Regions from separate parts of the Xanthobacter versatilis genome, predicted to be linked through region 2. Evidence: predicted binding sites of a transcription regulator. Region 2 holds the regulator's gene; each other region holds the start of a gene.
The links. The regulator PhoB, encoded in region 2, activates phosphate uptake and scavenging genes when phosphate is short. The targets are predictions, from matches to a motif close to TGTCATNNANCTGTCAT.
Positions count from the first base shown of each region.

Region 1: the regulator PhoB is predicted to act here: its motif matches at 1,896-1,912, upstream of V5F66_RS05965 (UDP-2,3-diacylglucosamine diphosphatase).
Region 3: the regulator PhoB is predicted to act here: its motif matches at 4,433-4,449, upstream of pstS (phosphate ABC transporter substrate-binding protein PstS).

Region 1 covers NZ_JBAFVB010000002.1:503,490-510,312, forward strand. The annotation lists gene V5F66_RS05960 (glycosyltransferase family 4 protein) at 1-938, opposite strand, end outside; gene V5F66_RS05965 (UDP-2,3-diacylglucosamine diphosphatase) at 938-1,747, opposite strand; gene V5F66_RS05970 (LysE family translocator) at 1,947-2,561, opposite strand; gene V5F66_RS05975 (fumarylacetoacetate hydrolase family protein) at 2,687-3,535, shown strand; gene V5F66_RS05980 (carboxylate-amine ligase) at 3,570-4,739, opposite strand; gene V5F66_RS05985 (16S rRNA (uracil(1498)-N(3))-methyltransferase) at 4,945-5,673, opposite strand; gene V5F66_RS05990 (c-type cytochrome) at 5,961-6,353, opposite strand; gene V5F66_RS05995 (amino acid kinase family protein) at 6,541-6,823, shown strand, end outside.
Region 2 covers NZ_JBAFVB010000015.1:64,192-71,014, forward strand. The annotation lists gene pstB (phosphate ABC transporter ATP-binding protein PstB) at 1-564, shown strand, start outside; gene phoU (phosphate signaling complex protein PhoU) at 686-1,414, shown strand; gene phoB (phosphate regulon transcriptional regulator PhoB) at 1,498-2,199, shown strand; gene V5F66_RS21230 (flavin monoamine oxidase family protein) at 2,557-3,909, opposite strand; gene V5F66_RS21235 (flavin monoamine oxidase family protein) at 3,994-5,313, opposite strand; gene V5F66_RS21240 (polyprenyl synthetase family protein) at 5,440-6,366, opposite strand; gene V5F66_RS21245 (biosynthetic peptidoglycan transglycosylase) at 6,544-6,823, shown strand, end outside.
Region 3 covers NZ_JBAFVB010000006.1:60,001-66,823, forward strand. The annotation lists gene arsJ (organoarsenical effux MFS transporter ArsJ) at 1-130, opposite strand, end outside; gene V5F66_RS13225 (ArsJ-associated glyceraldehyde-3-phosphate dehydrogenase) at 132-1,175, opposite strand; gene arsB (ACR3 family arsenite efflux transporter) at 1,228-2,289, opposite strand; gene V5F66_RS13235 (arsenate reductase/protein-tyrosine-phosphatase family protein) at 2,371-3,258, opposite strand; gene pstS (phosphate ABC transporter substrate-binding protein PstS) at 3,304-4,332, opposite strand; gene V5F66_RS13245 (PstS family phosphate ABC transporter substrate-binding protein) at 4,878-5,879, shown strand; gene pstC (phosphate ABC transporter permease subunit PstC) at 6,042-6,823, shown strand, end outside.

The sequences.
Region 1 (6,823 bases), on a different contig from region 2:
AATCGCCGAGCCGCCGCCGGCGACAGCTCCAGCGCCTTCAGGCAGGCGGTGCGCAGGTCGTTGTCGAGGACGCCCACCGGCTCGGTGGCATCCTCCAGCACGTCGGTGGGGCCGGTCACGGGATAGGCGGCCACAGGCAGGCCGCTCGCCAGCGCCTCCAGCAGCACGATGCCGAAGGTGTCGGTGCGCGAGGGGAAGCAGAACACGTCGCAGGCGGCGTAGACCTGCGCCAGGTCCTCGCCCTCCTTCGGCCCGAGGAAATGGGCCGCGGGAAACCGCTCCTTCAGGCTGTTGAGTGCCGGGCCGCCGCCCACCACCACCTTGGAGCCGGGCAGGTCCAGCTCCAGGAACGCCTCGATATTCTTCTCCACCGCCACCCGGCCGACGAACAGATAGACTGGGCGGGGCAGGTTCAGCGTCGCCTCGGGACGGGGGCGGAACAGCTCCGCATCCACCCCGCGCGACCAGCGCATCAGCCGCTTGAAGCCCCGCGCCTCAAGGTCGCGCTCCAGCGTCGCGGTGGAGACCATGACGCCACCGCCCGCATTGTGGAACGAGCGCAGCCAGGCATAGGTCAGCCGCTCCGGCACCGGGGCGCGGGCGGAAAGATATTCCGGAAACTTGGTGTGGTACGAGGTGGTGAAGGTCCGCCGCGAGGCGATGCACGCCCGCCGCACCAGGATGCCGATGGGACCTTCCGTAGCGATATGCACGAAATCCGGCTGCATGGCCTCGATCCGCCGCATGATCATGCGCGGGGTGGCCAACGCCAGGCGGATCTCGTTGTAGCTGGGCATGGGAATGGACCTGAACCCCTGCGGGCTCAGGAATTCCAGTTCTGCACCGAGGGCGGCCGCTTCATTTGCGGTGTACTCCAGGGAGCGCACCACACCGTTGATCTGTGGATGCCACGCATCGGTGGCCACAAGAACCCGCATCAAGCCGCCGCGCGCGCCCCCTCGACCATGTCCTGCTGCTCCGCCGGGGCCTTCTGGAGGTTCCGCGTCCAGCAGATGATCTCCAGGTGGCCGTCTTCATATTCGGCGATGGCGGTGCAGCTTTCCACCCAGTCGCCGCAATTCACATAGCTGACGCCGAACTGGTCGTGAATGACCGCGTGGTGGATATGACCGCAGATGACGCCGTCCACCCCGTTGCGCTTGGCCTCGTCGGCCACCGCTTCCTCGAACTTGCCGATGTAGTTGACGGCGTTCTTCACCTTCAGCTTCGCCCACTGGCTCAGCGACCAGTAGGTGAGGCCCAGCCGGCGACGCACCTTGTTCACATAGGTGTTGGTGGTCAGTGCGGCGGAATAGGCCCAGTCGCCGAGGAAGGCGAGCCACTTGGCGTGCCGCACCACCACGTCGAACACGTCGCCATGGATGACGAGGTAGCGCTTGCCGTCCGCGGCCTCGTGGATGGCGGTTTCCACCACCTCGATGCCGCCGAAATGGGTGCCGTAATAATCGCGCAGGAATTCATCGTGGTTGCCGGGCAGATAGACCATGCGCGTGCCCTTGCGGCCCTTGCGCAGCAGCTTCTGCACCACGTCGTTGTGCTTCTGCGGCCAGTACCAGGAGGACTTCAGCCGCCAGCCGTCCACGATATCGCCCACCAAATAGATGGTGTCGGCGTCGTGGTACTTGAGGAAGTCGATGAGGAGATCCGCCTGGCAGCCCTTGGTGCCGAGATGGACATCGGAAATGAAAAGGGCGCGGAAGCGGCGCGCTTGGGGACTGTCGCTCACGCAATCACCTCCCGCCTTGACCTGCCGCTGGGGAACTTCCCTCACCGGGCAGGCGACTTGCGACGGCCTTTCGACGTCGAAGTCTCGACAACTGACCTTGCGCCTTCGAAGCGCAGTCCGGACTTAGCCGGAGTCTCGTTTCCTTTTTATGACGCTTGCGCGAAAAACGGAAGCGCAAACGCTCATCGTTACGGCATGGTCAGAAAAACAGCAGTAATACACTGGCAGCTACAGAGGCGGCTAAAAGTCCATTGACGCGTCGACGCAGCTTTTCGTCTGAAAGCAGCTGCGACAACGCGACGCCGAACATCGCCCAAAGCGCCAGCGATGGCAGCGCCGTCAGCGAGAATACCAGCGCAACGGTCAGAACCTGCGCCAGGACATCTCGCGCCGGGTCGACGAAAGTCGGAATGACGCTCAGGGCCACCGTCCAGGCCTTCGGATTGACCCACTGGAAAGCGGCCGACCCGAAGAAGGAGGGTGCCGACTCTGCCCCGCCTTCCCCAGCGTCCGGTGCGTCGGCATGGAGCAGGCTCCAGGCGAGGTAGAGCAGATAGGCGGCACCGGCCAGCTTGAGCGCCAGATGCAGGGCCGGCACTGCCACGAACAGGCGGCCGAGCCCGAGGCCGATGGCCAGGACCAGCAGCGGAAATCCCACCGCCACCCCCAGCATTTGCGGCACGGTCCGCCGGAAGCCGAAGCGCGACCCGGACGCCGCAGCGATCAGGTTGTTGGGTCCGGGCGTGACGCCGGCCACGAAACAGAACAGGACGAGGGGCAGGATCTGGTCAATCATCGGCAGGGTTCGGAGCATGGCATGCATTTTCTTGGAACCCCACCATTGACCAATGCCCCCGTCCGCGCCAGCGTGCGCGCCCGGCGAGCGACCGCGCGCCGCACGCGCTTGACATCCAATGATACCACTAGGGAGTTCCACCGATGAAGCTGGTCCGCTTCGGGGAAAAAGGGCAGGAAAAGCCGGGTCTAATCGATTCAACCGGTAAGGTGCGCGACCTGTCCTCGGTCATCCCCGACCTCGCCGGCGAGGCGCTCTCGCCCGCCAGCCTCACCAAGATCGCGGCGGTCGATCCGGCCTCCCTGCCGCTCGCTCCCGAGGGCGTACGCCTCGGCTCCTGCGTGGCACGGCCGGGTAATTTTGTCGCCGTGGGCCTCAATTTCGCGGACCATGCCGCCGAGACCAACAATCCCATCCCGGACGAGCCGGTGCTGTTCAACAAGGCGCCGAACTGCGTTGTCGGTCCCGATGACGACGTGATGATCCCCAAGGGCTCGCTGAAGCTCGACTGGGAAGTGGAGCTGGCCTTCGTCATCGGCACCCGCGCCCGCTATGTGGAGGAGAAGGACGCCCTCGACCACGTGGCCGGCTATTTCATCTGCAACGACGTGTCCGAGCGCCATTTCCAGATCGAGCGCGGCGGCCAGTGGGCCAAGGGCAAGGGCAGCGAGACCTTCGGACCGCTCGGCCCCTGGCTGGTGACCAAGGACGAGATCCCCGACACCTCGGATCTCGCCATGTGGCTCGAGGTCAACGGCGAGAAGGTGCAGAACGGCTCGACGAAGACCATGATCTTCCGCATCCCGTTCCTGGTGCACTACATCAGCCAGTTCATGGTGCTGGAGCCCGGCGACGTCATCACCACCGGCACCCCGCCCGGCGTCGGCCTCGGCTTCAAGCCCCCGCGTTTCCTGAAGGCAGGCGACGTGATGCGCGTGGGCATCGCCGGCCTCGGCGTGCAGCAGCAGACCGTGGTCCCGTTCCAGCTGTGAGATTCCGGGCCGGGGATGATCGTTCCCGGCCCCCTCACTGCAGCGTGGCGTTGGCCAGCCAGGTCTTCACCGCGTCGAGGGCCTCGCCGCGCTTGCCGGTGCGGTGATGGGCTTCCTGGAAGACCGCCAGTTGCACGTCGGCGCTGGTGCCCGCCTCGGCGATGGTGCGCACGTACAGGAGGGCATCGAGACAGCCGAGGGCCTCCGCATCCTCCCCCACCAGATGGACGAGCCCGTCCACCGCATCGCGCACCGAAACCGCGCGGCGCTGGGCCAGATCCACAAACGAACCGTGGATGCCATAGCGCTGGGCGCGCCACTTGTTCTCGTCGGCGATGGCCCGGTCCACCGTGCCCACATCCTTGTTGTGGTGCCGATTGCGCACCAGGAAGCGCACCAGCGCGCGATACAGCGCCGCGATCGCCACGGTGTCCTCGATGCGGGTGCAACTGTCGGGCGCGCGCAGCTCCAGCGTGGGCAGCTGGCGCGAGGGGCGGATGGCCCACCACACATAGCTCGAATCAGTGATGGCCCGCGCCTCCACCATGGCGTCGATGTAGCGCTCATAGGCGGCGGCGGTCTCGAACATCTCGGGCAGGCCGGTGCGGGGCAGCTCGTCAAAGGCCGCCAGCCGATAGCCCATGAGCCCAGTCTGCTTGGCCCCCCAGAACGGGGACGAGGTGGAGAGGGCGATGAAATGGGGGATGTAGGGCACCATGCGGCGCATCACGTCCACCCGCTCGTCGGGGTCGGGCAATTCCACATGCACGTGCAGACCGCACACCATGCTGCGCTCGCCCAGCATCTTCAGGTCGTTCATGACGCCGTCGAAGCGGTTGGCCCTGGTGGCGCGCACCCCGTCCCAGGTGGCGGTGGGATGGGTGCCGGCAGCGATGAGCCCCAACCCGTGCTCCGCCGCCACGTCCGCCACGGTTCGGCGCAGGCCCTTGAGCTGGTCGAGCGCGCTGCCTGCGCCGGTGGACGGGCGGGTTGCAAGCTCCAGCTGGGATTGCAGCATCTCAACCGAGACGCTGTCGCCCAGAATGTCCTTCAGCTGGTCGAAAAAGCCCGAGGGCATGCGCCTTTGGACCGAATTCGTCTGCGCGTCCACGACGAAGAACTCTTCTTCGATTCCGAAGCTGTAGTCGTGCGACACGCAGGCCTCCCGCATAAATTGCCCAGAGGGCGAGCCAGTAAGGCCCATCCAACGGCCAAGTTCCGGACAGACTGACGCGAAAGGCGACGAAAATGCGGCACGACGAGAAGGCCGTCGTCTATCCTACTCTTTCAATATCTTAATGTATCTCAACCTATTACGAATCACTTGTTTATAAGTGTTTCAGCATGTGTGACGAATTCTTCCAAGATGAATGGGAACAAAACGGCCATTCGGGCGTTTACAGCGCCACTCAGCCACCCCGCGCCGCCCCCACCAAGGCCAGGGCGGCCACCGCCGCCGTATCCGCCCGCAGAATGCGCGGGCCGAGGGAGAGCGTGACCGCGCGCGGGGCGATAAGGGCGCGCTCGTCCGGGCTGAAGCCGCCTTCCGGGCCGATCAGCACGCTCACCGGCCCGGAAGGGGCCGTGCGCAGGGCATGGATGGGATCATGGTCGGCCGCCGCCTCGTCGCAGAAGACGAGCACCCGCTCGGCCGGCAGCGCGTCGAGCCATTGGGCAAGCGGGCGCGGCTCGGCGACTTGCGGCAGGCTGAGAATGCCGCATTGCTCGGCCGCCTCCACGGCGTTGGCCGCCATGCGATCGAGATTGATGCGCGACACCTGGGTGTAGCGGGTGATGACCGGGGAAAGCACGCCGGCGCCCATCTCCACCGCTTTCTGCACCATGTAGTCGAGGCGGGCGTGCTTCAGGGGCGCGAAGGCATATTCCAGCGTCGGCGCCTCCGGTTGCGGGCGCACTTGAGCGCTCACCTCGAAGCGCACGTCGCGCTTGCCGCCAGCGACACGGGTGGCGCGCCACTCGCCATCGCGCCCATTGAACAGCAGCAGGTCCTGGCCCACGGCCAGCCGGATCACGTTGGCGACGTAATGGCCCTGCTCAGGCGCGAGCAGGACGGACGCGTCCGGCCCGAGCTCTGCGTCCACGTAGAGGCGCTGAGCGCGGAAATCATGATCGGGCATGGGGGTCCTCCTCCGGTGCGGGAGGGACACCACGACAGGCCGGCACTTGGCAAGCTCGACCGCGAGCGGACAGCCGGGCGATGGCAGATGGGCGATGACTCATACGAGCCAAGCGGCGCGAGGGAACAGGCGGGGCCCAAGAGGACCACCGCCTGCCCGCCCCCCAGCCCCAAAGGACAAGGTAGCTCGCCCTGACCGGCACAACCCTTGATGGCTGAAGCGCGACGGTTCCTCATCCCCCAAATGCGGGATGAGGTATCATCGCACGTGCGATAAGGCCGCCCCGATTACTTCTTGCTGCCATCGGCGTTGAACTGGGCGAGGAAGGCGATGAGGTCCTTGCGCTCGTCATCGTTCTTGACGCCGGCGAAGGCCATCTTGCCCTTGGGGGCGAGCACCTTGGGGTTGCTGATGTAGTTGTCCAGGGTGGCCTCGTCCCACACCTTGCCGGCGGCGGCGCCGTCCTTGATGTCGGCGGAATAGGCATAGCCCTCGAAGTGGGCCCACTTGGCGCCGACGATCCCGTTCAGGGGCGGGCCGACCTTCACCTTAGCGTCGGGGCCGATGGCGTGGCACGCCATGCACTTCTTGAAGGTGGTCTCGCCCTTCGCAACATCGGGATCCGCAAAGGCCGAGCCGGTAGCGGCAAGCATGAGAACCGAAGCCATAATGAGACGCATGAAGCTTTCCTCCCTCGACAGTCGCGACCGGCGATATTATTCACATATACGAATATATGAAAATACCCGCATCGCCCAAACCCTTGCTGCAGCGCACAAAAATCCTCCGTTGGAGGCAGCGCCGCGCCTCCTTAGCATGACTCCAGCAAACCCTCCGATGCGACCTTGAGACTAAGCGGGAGCCGTCGTGACCATCATTGTGAAGATCGGCGGCAGCCTGACGCGGGGCACGGCGCCGCACCGCCTGCTGGCGCGCCTTGCCGGCGAACCGGGGCTGGTGGTGGTGCCCGGCGGTGGGGCGCTGGCCGATCAGGTCCGCGCCGTTCAGCCGCAGTGGAACCTGTCCGACGGCGCCGCCCACCGCATGGCCCTGCTCGCCATGGAGCAGATGGCTCACGCCATGGCTGACCTCGAACCCCGCCTGCTGCCCGCCCGCACGCTCGCCGAGCTGACGCAAGCGGCAGCCCGGG
Region 2 (6,823 bases):
GCGGTGCTGTATGACGGCGTGAACATCGTCGGCAAGGAGCTGGATTCCACCATCGTGCGCACCCGCATCGGCATGGTGTTCCAGAAGCCGACCCCGTTCCCCATGTCCATCTATGACAACATCGCCTTCGGCGTGAAGCTGCACGAGAAGCTCACCAAGGCGCAGATGGACGAGCGCGTCGAGTGGTGCCTGCGCAAGGCCGCCATTTGGGACGAGACCAAGGACCGCCTGCACACCTCGGCGCTCGGCATGTCCGGTGGCCAGCAGCAGCGCCTGTGCATCGCCCGCACCATCGCGGTGCGCCCCGAGGTGATCCTGCTGGACGAGCCCACCTCGGCCCTCGACCCCATCTCCACCTCGAAGATCGAGGATCTGATCGACGAACTGAAGCAGGACTTCACGATCGTCATCGTCACGCACAATATGCAGCAGGCCGCGCGTTGCGCCGACATCACCGCCTTCTTCTATCTCGGCGAGCTGATCGAGGTGGCGCCTTCGGACGTGATCTTCACCAATCCGAAGGAGATCAAGACGCGCGACTATATCACCGGCCGCTTCGGCTGAGGGTTCAGGCAGCGTTGCGGCCAGTCCGCCGCGACGCTGCCTCCTGTTTTTGCTTTAGTGCATTTTCGTCACGCGAGCCTTTGCCCGCTTCGCCGGAAAATGCTTGAGAAGGATCATTCCGATGCCGGAGCATACCGTTTCGTCCTTCGACCAGGAGTTGAAGGAAATCGGCCGCAAGGTGGTGGAGATGGGCGGCCTCGCCGAGCGGCTGGTGGCCGATGGCGTGTCCTCGCTCATCAAGCGTGACGGCGCCCTGGCCCAGAAGGTGGTGCTGCTCGACAGCACCGTGGACCAGATGCAGCGCGAGATCGAGGATCGCGCAATCCTCGTCATCGCCAAGCGCCAGCCGGTGGCCAACGACCTGCGCGAGATCGTGTCGGCGATCCGCATCGCCAACGACCTCGAGCGCATCGGCGACTTGGCCAAGAACGTGGGCAAGCGTGTCATCGCCATCGAGGGCGAGTATCATCCGGCCAAGCTGGTGCGGGGCGTGGAGCACATCTCCGACCTGGTGCTGGAACAGCTGAAGGAAGTGCTCGACGCCTACGCCGCCCGCAACGAGGCCAAGGCGGTGGAAGTGTGGGGCCGCGACGGCGCCATCGACACCATGTACACGTCCCTGTTCCGCGAGCTCCTCACCTATATGATGGAAGACCCGCGCAACATCTCCGTGTGCACGCACCTGTTGTTCTGCGCGAAGAACATCGAGCGCATCGGCGACCACGCGACCAACGTCGCGGAGATCGTCTATTACATGGTCACGGGCCAGAACCTGCCGGAGAGCCGTCCCAAGGCGGATGCTTCCAGCGAGACCACCCTGGCCTTTCCCGGTCGTTCCGCCCAGGCCTGATGGGCTGAGCGGACGTGATGGCTGCTCCCGATCCGGATCCACCCGGGTCGGGCGGCCGAAGTAGTGAAGACAGGTGATAGACAGTGCCGGCGCATATTCTGATCGTCGAGGATGAGGAGCCCCTGACCCTCCTGCTCCGCTATAATCTGGAGTCGGAAGGCTACGGCGTGGAAAGCGTCGGCCGCGGCGACGAGGCCGAGACGCGGCTGCGCGAGAGCGTGCCCGATCTCGTCATCCTCGACTGGATGCTGCCGGGCCTGTCCGGCATCGAGCTGTGCCGGCGCCTGCGCACCCGTCCCGAGACCGAGCGCTTGCCCGTGATCATGCTCACCGCCCGCGGCGAGGAGACCGAGCGCGTGCGCGGCCTCGCCACCGGCGCCGACGATTATGTGGTGAAGCCGTTCTCGGTGCCCGAATTGCTCGCCCGCGTCCGCGCCCTGCTGCGCCGGGCCAAGCCGGAGCACGTGGCCACCCTGCTGCGGGCCGGCGACATCGAGCTCGACCGGGAGACCCACCGGGTCCACCGTGCCGGCCGCGAGGTGCATCTCGGCCCTACCGAGTTCCGCCTGCTCGAATTCCTCATGCAGAGCCCCGGCCGCGTGTTCTCCCGCGAGCAGTTGCTCGACGGGGTGTGGGGCCAGGATGTCTATATCGACGAGCGCACGGTGGACGTGCATGTGGGCCGCCTGCGCAAGGCCATCAACCGCGGCCGCCAGTCCGATCCCATCCGCACCGTCCGTGGCGCCGGCTATTCCTTCAACGAGATGTTCGCCCGCTCCCATTGAGGGACGGCGCCTTACGACGAGGGAGCGCCGTCACCCTCCGGCTTGACCGGAGGGTCCATGGAACGGCCGGGATGCTGCGGCCGGGGTTTGGACAAGCGGCGAGATGAACCCTCCGGTCAAGCCGGAGGGCGACGATGGTGAGATGAGCGGGAAGCGCCGGTCTCCCCCTGTCCCGCTTGCGGGCGAGGGCAGGGTGGGGCGAGCGGTGCCTTTGCCTGGTGCAACCGGTGAGGAGGGAGAGGGCCTGCCCCCTCCCCAACCCTCCCCCGCACGCGGGAGAGGGGGTGGCGGCGGCTCTTTCCAAACCCGGCCACGCCCCCCGGTCCATTGGTCCCAATGGCCTGCCTCGGCGCTCTCCTAACCCGAGCGTACCCCGATCAGCCCCAGCACCTGCCGCGCCGCCCGCTCGCCTGACAGCCAGGCGCCGCCCACGGTGCCCCAAAGGGTCTCGTGGGCGTGTTCGCCGGCGAACACCATGCGGCCGCCCACGGTCTCGATGAAGGCGCGGCGCATGTTGCCGTAGCCGGGCAGGGCGCAGGAGAAGGCGCCGAGCGCATAGGGCTCCTTGCTCCAGCGCGTGGCGTGCACCTTGCCCATCCGCGCCGCGGTGTCGGCGCCGAACTCCCGCGTCAGCGCCTCCTTCGCGAAGGCTGCCGCCGCCTCGGGCGCGGCGTTGGCGAGGCCGGTGGCGACGTCGCCCGCCACGTCCAGCGTATAGAGGTCGGTGCCGCCGATGCGGGCGCGCATCATATAGGCGCGCGGGCCGTCGGCTTTGAAATAGACGGTCTCGTCCGCCGCGAAGCCGGCCGGGTTGCGCGGCAGGCGGAAGGCGATGTGGTCGTAGGCGCCAAGGGTGATCTTCTCCACCGCCATGCGATAGCGCGGCTGGAGGTTGGGCAGGATGCGCAGCCTGCCGCTGGCGATCACGCTCGGCGGCACGGCGACGATGACAGAGCGCCCCTGAAGGGTGCCCTTGTTGGTCTGCACGGTGACGAGGCGGCCGGTCAGTTCCACGCTGCGGGCCACCGTCTCCAGCCGCACCGTCAGCGGCCGCGCCAGTTGGGCCACCAGCGTGCCGATGCCCTGGCGGCAGATCTCCTCCCCCTCGCGCTCCTCGGCGCGGGCGAAATCCACCGTGGAGACCTGATCGAGATCCTTGGCGCAGCCGATGGGCCCGACCACGAAGCGGGCGGTGTGTCCCCACGGTCCGAGGTCGGGCAGGGCGCGGGCAGCGGGCATGTCGCGCCCGGCATCGCCGGCGGCGCCGATGGCGCGCTCGGCGCGGCGCACCGTGGCGACGAAGGCCTCGTAGTCCGTATCGCGGGCCTCGCGCCCGTTCACATAGAGCCGGCCGCCCTCGGGGGCACGGACGATGTCGAGCCCTTCCGCCCGTCCATAGGCGGCCATGGGGCGGGCCGCCGGCATGTTGAGCCGCGCCGCACCGAGGTCGAGGGGCACGCCGAACACGGCGGTGTCGGTGACGGTGCGCCCGCCCACCCGGTTCGTCGCCTCGATGAGCACGTAGGAGCGTCCCGCCTCGGCGATGCGCCGCGCGGCGGAGATGCCGGCGGCGCCGGCGCCGATGATGATGACATCCGCCTCGCCCTGCTGGCCAAGCGCGCGGGTGACGCCCAGCGGGAGGGCGCCGAGGGCGGCGCCTCCGGCAAGGAAGGCACGGCGGGTGAGGGGGGAAAGGCGCGGATCGGTCACGGGCCGGACGCTAGCATGGCCCGCGCGCGCGGGGGAGGGGGGCCTCGGCGCCGCGCCATCGGTCCTGGCCCTCCGGCGGCGGGCCTACCCCAGCACGCCCAGTGCCTGCCTGGCCGCCCGTTCGCCGGAGAGCCAGGCCCCGCCCACCGAGCCCCACAGGGTTTCATGGGCGTGCTCGCCGGCGAAGATCATGCGGTCGGAGAAGACCTCCATGAAGGCCTGGCGCATGTGGGCGTAGCCGGGCAGGGCGCAGGTGAAGGCGCCGAGCGCCCAAGGCTCGCGGCTCCAGCGGGTGGCGTGCACCTTGCTCACCTTCGCCGCGGTGCGGGCGCCGAACTCATGGGTCAGAGCTTCCAGGAGGAAGGCGTGCGCGGCCTCCGGCGGGCTGTTGGCGAGGTCCTCGGCGACGGCGCCGGCCACTTCCAGGCTGTGGAGGCTGCCGCCGTTGATGCGGGCAAGCAGGCCGTAGGCCCGCGGCCCCTCCACCTTGAAATAGATGAGTTCATCCGCCTTCAGCCCGGCGGGGTTGCCCGGCAGATCGAAGGCGATGTGGTCGTAGGTGCCGAGCGTAACGGTCTCGACCGCAGTGCGGACGCGCTCCGGCAGGCGGGGCAGGATGCGCAGCTTGCCGGCCGCGATCACGCTGGGCGGCACGGCGATGATGACCACCCGGCCCCTGAGCGTGCCGCGATCGGTGGCAACCGACACCAGGCGCCCATCAAGGTCCACGGTCCGGGCGGCGGTGCCGAGGCGCACGCTGAGCGGTGCGGCGAGCTTGGCCACCAGGGTACCGAAGCCCTGCCGGCAGAATTCGTCCTCGTCTTTCTCCTCGGACCTTGAAAAATCAACGGTGGAGACCTGGTCCAGCTCCTTGGCGCAGGAGAACGGCCCCAGCGCGAAGCGCGCGCTCGGCGCCCAGTTGCCGAGGTTCGGCAGCACCCGGCCGGCAGCAACATCGCGCCCCGCCTCGCCGGTGGCGATGATGGCGCGTTCGCCCCGCTTCACCGCGGCGAAGAAATCCGAGCTGTCACTCTCGCCCGCCTCGGCGCCATCCATGAACAGGCGGCCGTAGTCGGGCGCGCCATAGAGGTCGAGGCCTGCCGCCCGGCCGAAGGCGGACAGGGGATGCAGGCTCGGGGTGTGGATCCAGTGGGCGCCCACATCGAATGGGACGCCGAAGATGGTGGTGTCGGTGAAGGCGCGGCCACCGACCCGGCCGGAGGCCTCGATCAGCGCATAGCTGTGCCCGCCCTCGGCGACGCGGCGGGCGGCGGCGATGCCTGCCGCCCCGGCGCCGATGATGATGACATCGGACTCCGCCCCCTGCCCCAGGGCGGCATAGGGGCCGGCGAGGGGCACCGCGGCCAGCGCGGCCCCGCGGGCGAGCAGTTTGCGGCGGTTCATCACGATGGTCCGGCCCTGTCCGTCTCGGACGTGACCATAAAGCCGGAACGGCCCCGGTTGAACCGGCCTGATGGGCGTTCCCGTCACATGATCGCGCGCGGAACGGGCGCACGGTAACGCGGAAACTCAGTTGCGCCGGTTGGCCACGAACAAGGCGGCCTCGGCCAGCACCGCGCCGCGCGCGCCGAAGGGGGCGAGGGCGGCGGACGCATCCGCCACCAGCCGGTCGAGCAGGGTGCGGGCGGCGGGCAGGCCGAGGCGGGAGACCAGGGTCGCCTTGCCGGCGGCGGCGTCCTTGCCCACCTTCTTGCCCACCTCCTCGGCGGTGCCCTCCACGTCGAGGATGTCGTCGGCGATCTGGAAGGCGGCGCCCAGCGCCCGGCCATAGGCCAGGAGCGCCGTGCGCTCGTCCGCCGTGGCGCCACCCAAAAGCGCGCCTGCCTCGACGGAAACCGCCAAAAGCGCGCCGGTCTTCATGGCCTGGAGGTCGCGGATGGCGTCTTCCGCCAGGGCGAGGGGGGTGCCGCCCGAGAAGCGGCCCTCGGCGGCGAGATCCAGCATCTGCCCGCCCACCATGCCGCCGATGCCCGAAGCGCGGGCCAGCGCCCGCACCAGTGCGATGCGCACGGCCGGATCGGGATGGGCATCCTCCCCCGCCAGAAGGTCGAAGGCGAGGGTGAGCAGGCCGTCGCCGGCGAGGATGGCGGTCGCCTCGTCAAAGGCCCGGTGCACGGTGGGCCGGCCCCGGCGCAGATCGTCGTCGTCCATGGCTGGCAGATCGTCATGGACCAGGGAATAGCAATGGATGCACTCGATGGCGGTGGCGGCCGTCACCGCCTGATCGGCCGGGATGCCGAACAGGGCCGCGCTTTCGATCACCAGGAACGGCCGCAGCCGTTTGCCGCCGCCGAGCGCGCCGTGGCGCATGGCGGCCATCAGCCGCTCGGGCCGTAGCCGCTCGCCGGGGAGCGCGGCGTCGGCGAGGGCGAGGGCGAGGCGGGCCTCGGTGGCCGCGGCGGAGGCGTCGAGCCGGTCCTTGAGGGAAAAGGTCACGATCGGGTCACCTTGGGGCAAAAGGGCCAGAACCTGCGGGCCGACGCCTGCGGGCCACAAACGGGGCGGGAGGGAACGCCCGGGCCGGGCGCGCCGTTGACGGGGGCCACCGGGTGCCCCAACCAGAAGGCCGGGTCAAGCCGATTGGCCGCGCCCGACGGGCGAGGGAGGTTTTTGATGGTCGCTCTGGTGCTGCGCGTGATGCTGGCCCTCGCCGCGATCCCGCTGATGCTGTCCATTGCCTACAATGTGGTCAACCCGGTCTCCACGCTCATGCTGCTGCGGTGGGTTGAGGGCAAGCGGGTGGAGCGGGTCTGGACCCCCATCGAGCAGATGTCGCCGGCGCTGGTGCGCACCGTCATCGCCTCGGAGGATGCGAGCTTCTGCAGCCATTGGGGCGTGGACCTCGACGAGATGCGCGCCGCTATCGACAAGGCGGACGAACTGGACGACGCCC
Region 3 (6,823 bases), on a different contig from region 2:
GCGAGTAGCCGAGCTTGAAGAAGGTGAACAGCACCAGCATGCGCAAGGCGCCGTCGGTCAGCGTGAAGCCCCAATAGGCCGCGGTGACGATGGCGTAGTTGCGCAGGCCCGCGGAGGATGACGCCGCCATCTCACAGCCCCACGCGTTCGAGGTGGCAGGCAAGGTCCACCATGCGGCAGGCATAGCCCATCTCGTTATCGTACCAGGCATAGACCTTGAGCAAGGTGCCGTCGGTGACGAGGGTGGACGGCCCATCAACGATTGCGGAGCGGGTGTCGCGGGCGTAGTCCGCCGACACCAAAGGGCGCGGCTCGAAGCCGAGGATACCGTTGAGCGCACCCGCGGCGGCCTTGGCGAACAACGCGTTCACCTCGTCCGCCGTGGTCTCGCGGTTGAGCTCGAACACGCAGTCGGTGAGCGAGGCGTTGAGCACCGGGGCGCGCACCGCATGGCCGTTCAGCTTGCCCTTCAGCTCGGGATAGATGAGGGCGATGGCGGTGGCGCTGCCGGTGGTAGTAGGCTGCAGCGAGAGCATGGCCGAGCGGGCGCGGCGCAGGTCCTTGTGGGGCGCGTCCACCACCACGTTGGTGTTGGTGGGATCGTGGATGGTGGTGATCTGGCCGTGGCGGATGCCGATGGCCTCGTGCACCACCTTCACCACCGGGGCGAGGCAGTTGGTGGTGCAGGAGGCAGCGGTGACGATGGGATGCGTCTCTCGGTCGTAGAGCTGCTCGTTCACCCCCACCACAACGTTCAGCACGGACGGGTCTTTCACCGGCGCGGCGACGATTACGCGCTTGGCGCCGCGCTTCAGGTGACCTTCGAGCACGGCGGGGGTGAGAAACTTGCCGGTGGACTCCAGTACGAGGTCCACGCCGAGATCGCCCCAGGGGATATCGCCCGGCGTCGCGTGAGAGGAGAAAGACAAGCTCTTCTCGCCGATGCGCACACTATCCGCGCCCTCGGCTGCGATGGGCGCACGCCAGCGCCCCTGTACGCTGTCGAATTCGAGGAGATGGGCGATGGCTTCCGCCCCACCCTTGATCTCGTTGAGATGAACGATCTCGAGCCGGTTGTTGCCGCGCGGATCATTGTCCGGGCGGTAGGCCGCCCCCATGGCCGCGCGAAGCGAAAGCCGTCCAATGCGGCCGAGGCCGTTGATCCCTACTCTCATGGCACCGTCATCCTCGCAAACTTTGAAAAGGTGCGGCGTTGCCGCGATGATCTCAGGCTTTGGTGCGGTCGCCGGCGTCCGTCACCCTCACGCCGCCGGCTTCGTACCAGTCCTTGGTATGGTTCACGATCCACACCACCGAGAGCATCACCGGAACCTCGATGAGCACACCCACCACGGTGGCGAGAGCCGCACCCGACTTGAATCCGAACAGGCTGATGGCGGCAGCCACCGCCAGCTCGAAGAAATTGGAGGCCCCAATGAGGGCAGAGGGGCCGGCCACGCAGTGGGCTTCGCCGGACAGCCGGTTCAGGAGATAGGCAAGGCCCGAGTTGAAATAGACCTGGATCAAGATCGGCACGGCCAGCAGCGCAATCACCAGCGGCTGGGCGAGGATCTGCTCGCCCTGGAAGGCGAACAGCAGCACCAGGGTGGCGAGCAGCGCCACCAGGGAGAGCGGCTGGAGCACGCCGAGCAGGCGATCGAGCCCGGCCTGTCCACCGGTCGCCAGGATGCGCCCGCGGAGGAGCTGCGCCGCGATCACCGGGACGACGATGTAGAGCATCACCGACAGGAAGAGTGTGTCCCACGGCACGGTGATGGAGGAGAGCCCGAGCAACAGCCCCACGACGGGCGCGAAGGCGACGATCATGATGGCGTCGTTCAGCGCCACCTGGGACAAGGTAAAGTGGGGCTCACCCTTGGTGAGATTTGACCAGACGAACACCATGGCCGTGCAGGGCGCCGCCGCCAGAAGGATGAGGCCGGCGATATAGCTATCGATCTGGTCGGCTGGCAGGTAGGGTCGGAACAGATAGCCGATGAACAGCCAGCCGAGGAACGCCATGGAGAACGGCTTCACCGCCCAGTTCACCAGCAGCGTCACCGAGATTCCGCGCCAGTGCCGGCCGACCTCCTTGAGCGCGGCAAAGTCGATCTTGACCAGCATGGGCACGATCATCAGCCATATGAGGATGGCTACCGGCAGGTTGACCCGCGCCACTTCCAGCGCCCCGATGGTCTGGAACACGGACGGCGCCAGCGCGCCAAGCGCGACGCCGGCGATGATGCACAGGAACACCCAGAGAGTGAGATAGCGTTCAAACACGGACACGGTGCGGGATCTCCCAAGGCCGCCAGCTGCGGCCGATTGCGGCGAGAGCGTGGGCGCGGTCTGTTTCAGGACGACGACAGTTCACGCGGCCTGTCCCGAGAGTGTGAGGTCCGTCGCTCCCTCCATTTTCCCGATCTCGCCGATGCGCTCCTTGAGCGAAGCAAGATCGAGCTGCTCAAATGGCAGGTTGACGAAGGCGGAGATACGCCCGGCGAGCCGACGGTAGGTGGCAACGAAGGCAGCCTTCTGCTCAGCTTCGGTTCCCTTCACCCGGATCGGGTCGGGCAGACCCCAATGGGCCTGTAGCGGATGACCGGGGAAGGCAGGGCAGATTTCCCCAGCTGCGGCGTCGCAGGTAGTGATGACGAAATCCATCTGGGGCGCATCCGGCCTGGCGAACCCATCCCAGCTCTTGGAGGCGAGGTTCGTCGTGTCGTAGCCGAGCGAGTCGAGCAGATCGATAGCCATCGAGTGCGGCTTGAGCTTCGGCCGACTGCCGGCCGAGTAGGCCTTGAAGCGGCCTCGCCCCTCGCGGTTGAGCAACGCCTCCGCGATCAGCGACCGTGCCGAGTTGGCCGAGCAGACCAGCAGAACATTGTAGACGCGATCATTCCCAGCGGCAGGACGCAGCTGTGGAAAGGCCGCGGGGCCGGTCCCGCACCGGGGGGAGACGGCAAAACCCATCTCCGCCATCAGTTGGCTCAGCACAGGGCCCGCTGTGGACAAGCTGACGGCATAGATGATGGACCGTCCCTCGCGCCGCGACGTGACAAGGCCGGCACGCTCCAGCACGCCGAGGTGCACCGACATGGTATTGTGCGCTACCGCCAGCAGGCGGGCGATGTCGCCCGCCTGAAGGCCATAGGGCACATAGCGCAGCAGAAGACGATAAGTCTCGAAGCGCGTGCCTTGGGACAGCGCATCGAAGATCCGCGTGGCGTCTTCCCCATTCAGCTTCGTCTCGTCCATCTTGTCTCACCGTTCGAATGCTGCTCACGCGTCAGCCCAAGTGCCTCAGGCGCCGCCCTTGAAGGTCCTGGCCCAATAGTCCTTGACCTGCTGGACCAGAGCCGGCGGCAAGGGAACATAGCCGAGCTCGGACGCAAATTTCTCGCCCTCGCCCAGGGCGAAACGCCAGAACTCGAAGGCGGCTTGGCTGTTCGCCGGCACCTTCGGCTCGCGGTACATGAGAGCGAAGGTGGTCGCCGCAATAGGATAGGCATCCTCGGCGGGGGAATCGGTGATGACGACGAAAAAGTCCTTGGCGCCGGCCCAATCGAAGCTCAGCGCCGCCGCCTGGAACGCCGCCGCGCTGGGTGCGATGAACTTGCCAGCACGGTTCTGGACGAGGCCATAGGCCAGCTTCACCTGCACCACATAGGTGTATTCGACATAGCCGATGGCATTCGGGACCCGCTTGACCTCGGTCGAGACCCCTTCGTTACCGCGCGCGCCATACCCCACCGGCCAGGCGACTGCGCTGCCTTCGCCGACCTGCTGCTTCCACTCCGGGCTCGCCTTGGCAAGGTAGGACACCCAGTTGAACGTGGTTCCAGATCCATCGGAACGGTGCACCACCACGATCTTCGCGTTGGGCAGCTTGACGTCGGGATTGAGGGCCCTGATGGCGGGATCGGACCAGGTCGTGACCTTGCCGAGATAGATGTCAGCGAGAAGGGCGCCGGTGAAGCGGAGCTGGCCGGGCCCCACGCCGTCCACGTTGAACACCGGAACGACGCCACCGAACACGATGGGGAACTGGCCGAGGCCATATTTCTCCAGTTCTTCCGGCTTCAGCGGCTTGTCGGACGCGCCGAAATCCACCACCCCGTCCTTAATACGGTTGACGCCGGCCGACGAACCCACCGACTGGTATCCTACGATGTGGCCTGTGCGCTCACGAAACGCCTCCGCCCATTTCCAGATGATCGGATAGGCGAAGGTGGAGCCGGCACCCCGCACCTCCGCGGCGCGCGCCGGAGGCGCGAACATCGACAGGGCCGCGAGCGTCGCCGCAGCTGTCCAGACAAGAATGCGATTCACGGCTGGCCTCCCTTGGGTCCTAGCGACATATCGCTGGAAACAGATAGCTCCATACGAGTCATTATGTCGATAGGAGTGGACAGATCGCTATATGGCCTTCATGTCACTCTTGTGACGCCATTTGCGTCGCGCCAATCGCAGCGATAGTATAAATTATCGATATGTCGATACAAATGGAAATGATGTAATGTAGAGACGGAATGCTCGCGAGGTTGAGAGGCAAATTTGTTCGGGAGGAGAAATGAATAATAGGCGCTTCATATGGACTTTATATAAGTAATATACGTCAATCGAAGTCGGATAGCCTCTCAAAAATTGCAATCAACCATGGACAATTGCCACGATGTCCATATGATTTACATGAAATAAAGCCAACCATAGCCTAGAACTACGTTGCGTCATATTCGATAAAATCTCTGTTGATTCAGGAATATCGCTCGATATACACAAATTGTCATGAATTTGTTACATAACATGCTTAGAGCCCGTGAGGCTAGGTGAGCATCAGAAGCCCTAGCGGCACTGTCCAGGGAGACGGCATCCTCATGAAGATCATCACTCTCGCGAGCGCCCTCGCGCTGCTCGCTACCGGCGCGGCCTTCAACGGCGCCGCTGCCCAGGCACTGGTCAAGGTCGACGGGTCGTCCACGGTATTCCCCGTGACCGAAGCCATGGCGGAGGAATTCCAGAAGGCGAACAAGGATATCAAGGTGACGGTCGGCATCTCCGGTACCGGCGGCGGCTTCAAGAAGTTCTGCCGCGGAGAGATCGACATCTCTGACGCCTCGCGCCCCATCACCTCCGCCGAGCAGAAGGCCTGCAAGGAAGCCGGCATCGAGTATATCGAATTGCCGGTCGCCCTTGATGCGCTCACGGTCATCGTCCACCCGTCCAACACCTGGGCGAGCGAGATGACGGTTGCGGATCTGAAGAAGATCTGGGAGCCCGAGGCCCAGGGCAAGATCACCAACTGGAAGCAGGTCCGCGACAGCTACCCGGATCGGCCGCTGGTGCTCTACGGCGCGGGCGTCGACTCAGGCACTTACGACTATTTCACCGCCGCCATCGTCGGCAAGGAGCATTCCAGCCGCGGCGACTTCACCGCATCGGAGGATGACAACGTGCTGGTCCAGGGCGTGGCGGGCGATCCCAACGCCCTCGGCTTTTTCGGCCTTGCTTACTATGAAGAGAACACCGGCAAGCTGAAGGCGGTGAAGATCAAGGTCGATGACGCCGCGCCCGCCGTGGAGCCGTCGGTCGAGAACGCCCGCACCGGCAAGTACCAGCCTCTGTCGCGGCCGATCTTCATCTACGTGAACAAGAAGGCGGCCGAAACCCGTCCGGAGGTGGCGAAGTTCGTTGAGTTCTACCAGGACCCGAAGCACGCGGTCGAGCTGGTCAAGGAAGTCGGCTATGTGCCGCTGCCCGAGGCCGCCCTGAAGGTGTTCCAGGAGCGCTTCAAGAAGCGTGAGATCGGCACCGGCTTCACCGGGTCCAAGGTCGGCGTCTCCGTCGAGGATCTCGTCAAGGAAAAGCTCGTCTACTGACAGGTGATCTTGAGGGACCTGAGGGAGGTGCTCCGGCGCCTCCCTCCATTCAGGTGAGGGTTGGACGTGGTCGCACCGGTGTCTCCAGACTCAAGAACAGGCCGGTTGCGCCTGACGGTTTCTCCGGTCTTCCTGGCGCGACGCCGGGTGGTGGACCGCATCATGCGCGTTGTCCTGTTTCTCAGTGCCGCACTCTCTGTCCTGGTCACGGCGGGCATCGTCTACGTCCTCCTGTCCGAAAGCCTGAAATTCTTCGCACAGGTGTCGATCATCTCCTTCCTGACCGACACACAATGGACGCCGGTGTTTCAGGACAAGCACTTCGGCATCATGACTCTGGTATCCGGTACTTTGGTGAGTTCGCTCATCGCCCTGCTCGTCGCGATTCCAGCCGGTACCGTGCTCGCAATCTATCTGTCGGAGTTCGCGCGGCCACAGGTGCGCGAGACCATCAAGCCGTTTCTGGAGCTTATCGCAGGCGTGCCCACTGTGGCATTCGGCTATTTCGCTCTTTTGTTCCTCACGCCCATCTTCCAGATCTTCATTCCCGGGCTGGCGGGCTTCAACCTGCTCGTGCCGGGCATCGTCATGGGCATCATGATCCTGCCCTACATCGTTTCCGTGAGCGAGGACGCCATGCGCGCGGTCCCTGCGGAACTGAGGGAGGGGGCCTATGCGCTGGGCTTCACGCGGCTCCAGACGGCGACGCGGGTGGTGATCCCCGGCGCCTTCTCCGGGGTGACGGCGGCCTACATCCTCGGCATGTCGCGGGCGGTGGGCGAGACCATGGTGGTGGCCATTGCTGCGGGCCAGCAGGCGAAGCTCGCCCTGAACCCTCTGGAGGGCGCAGCCACGATCACCTCCTATATCGTCCAGATCAGCCTCGGCGACGTGCCACATGGCTCCATCGCTTATCTCACCATCTTCGCGGCGGGCATGACGCT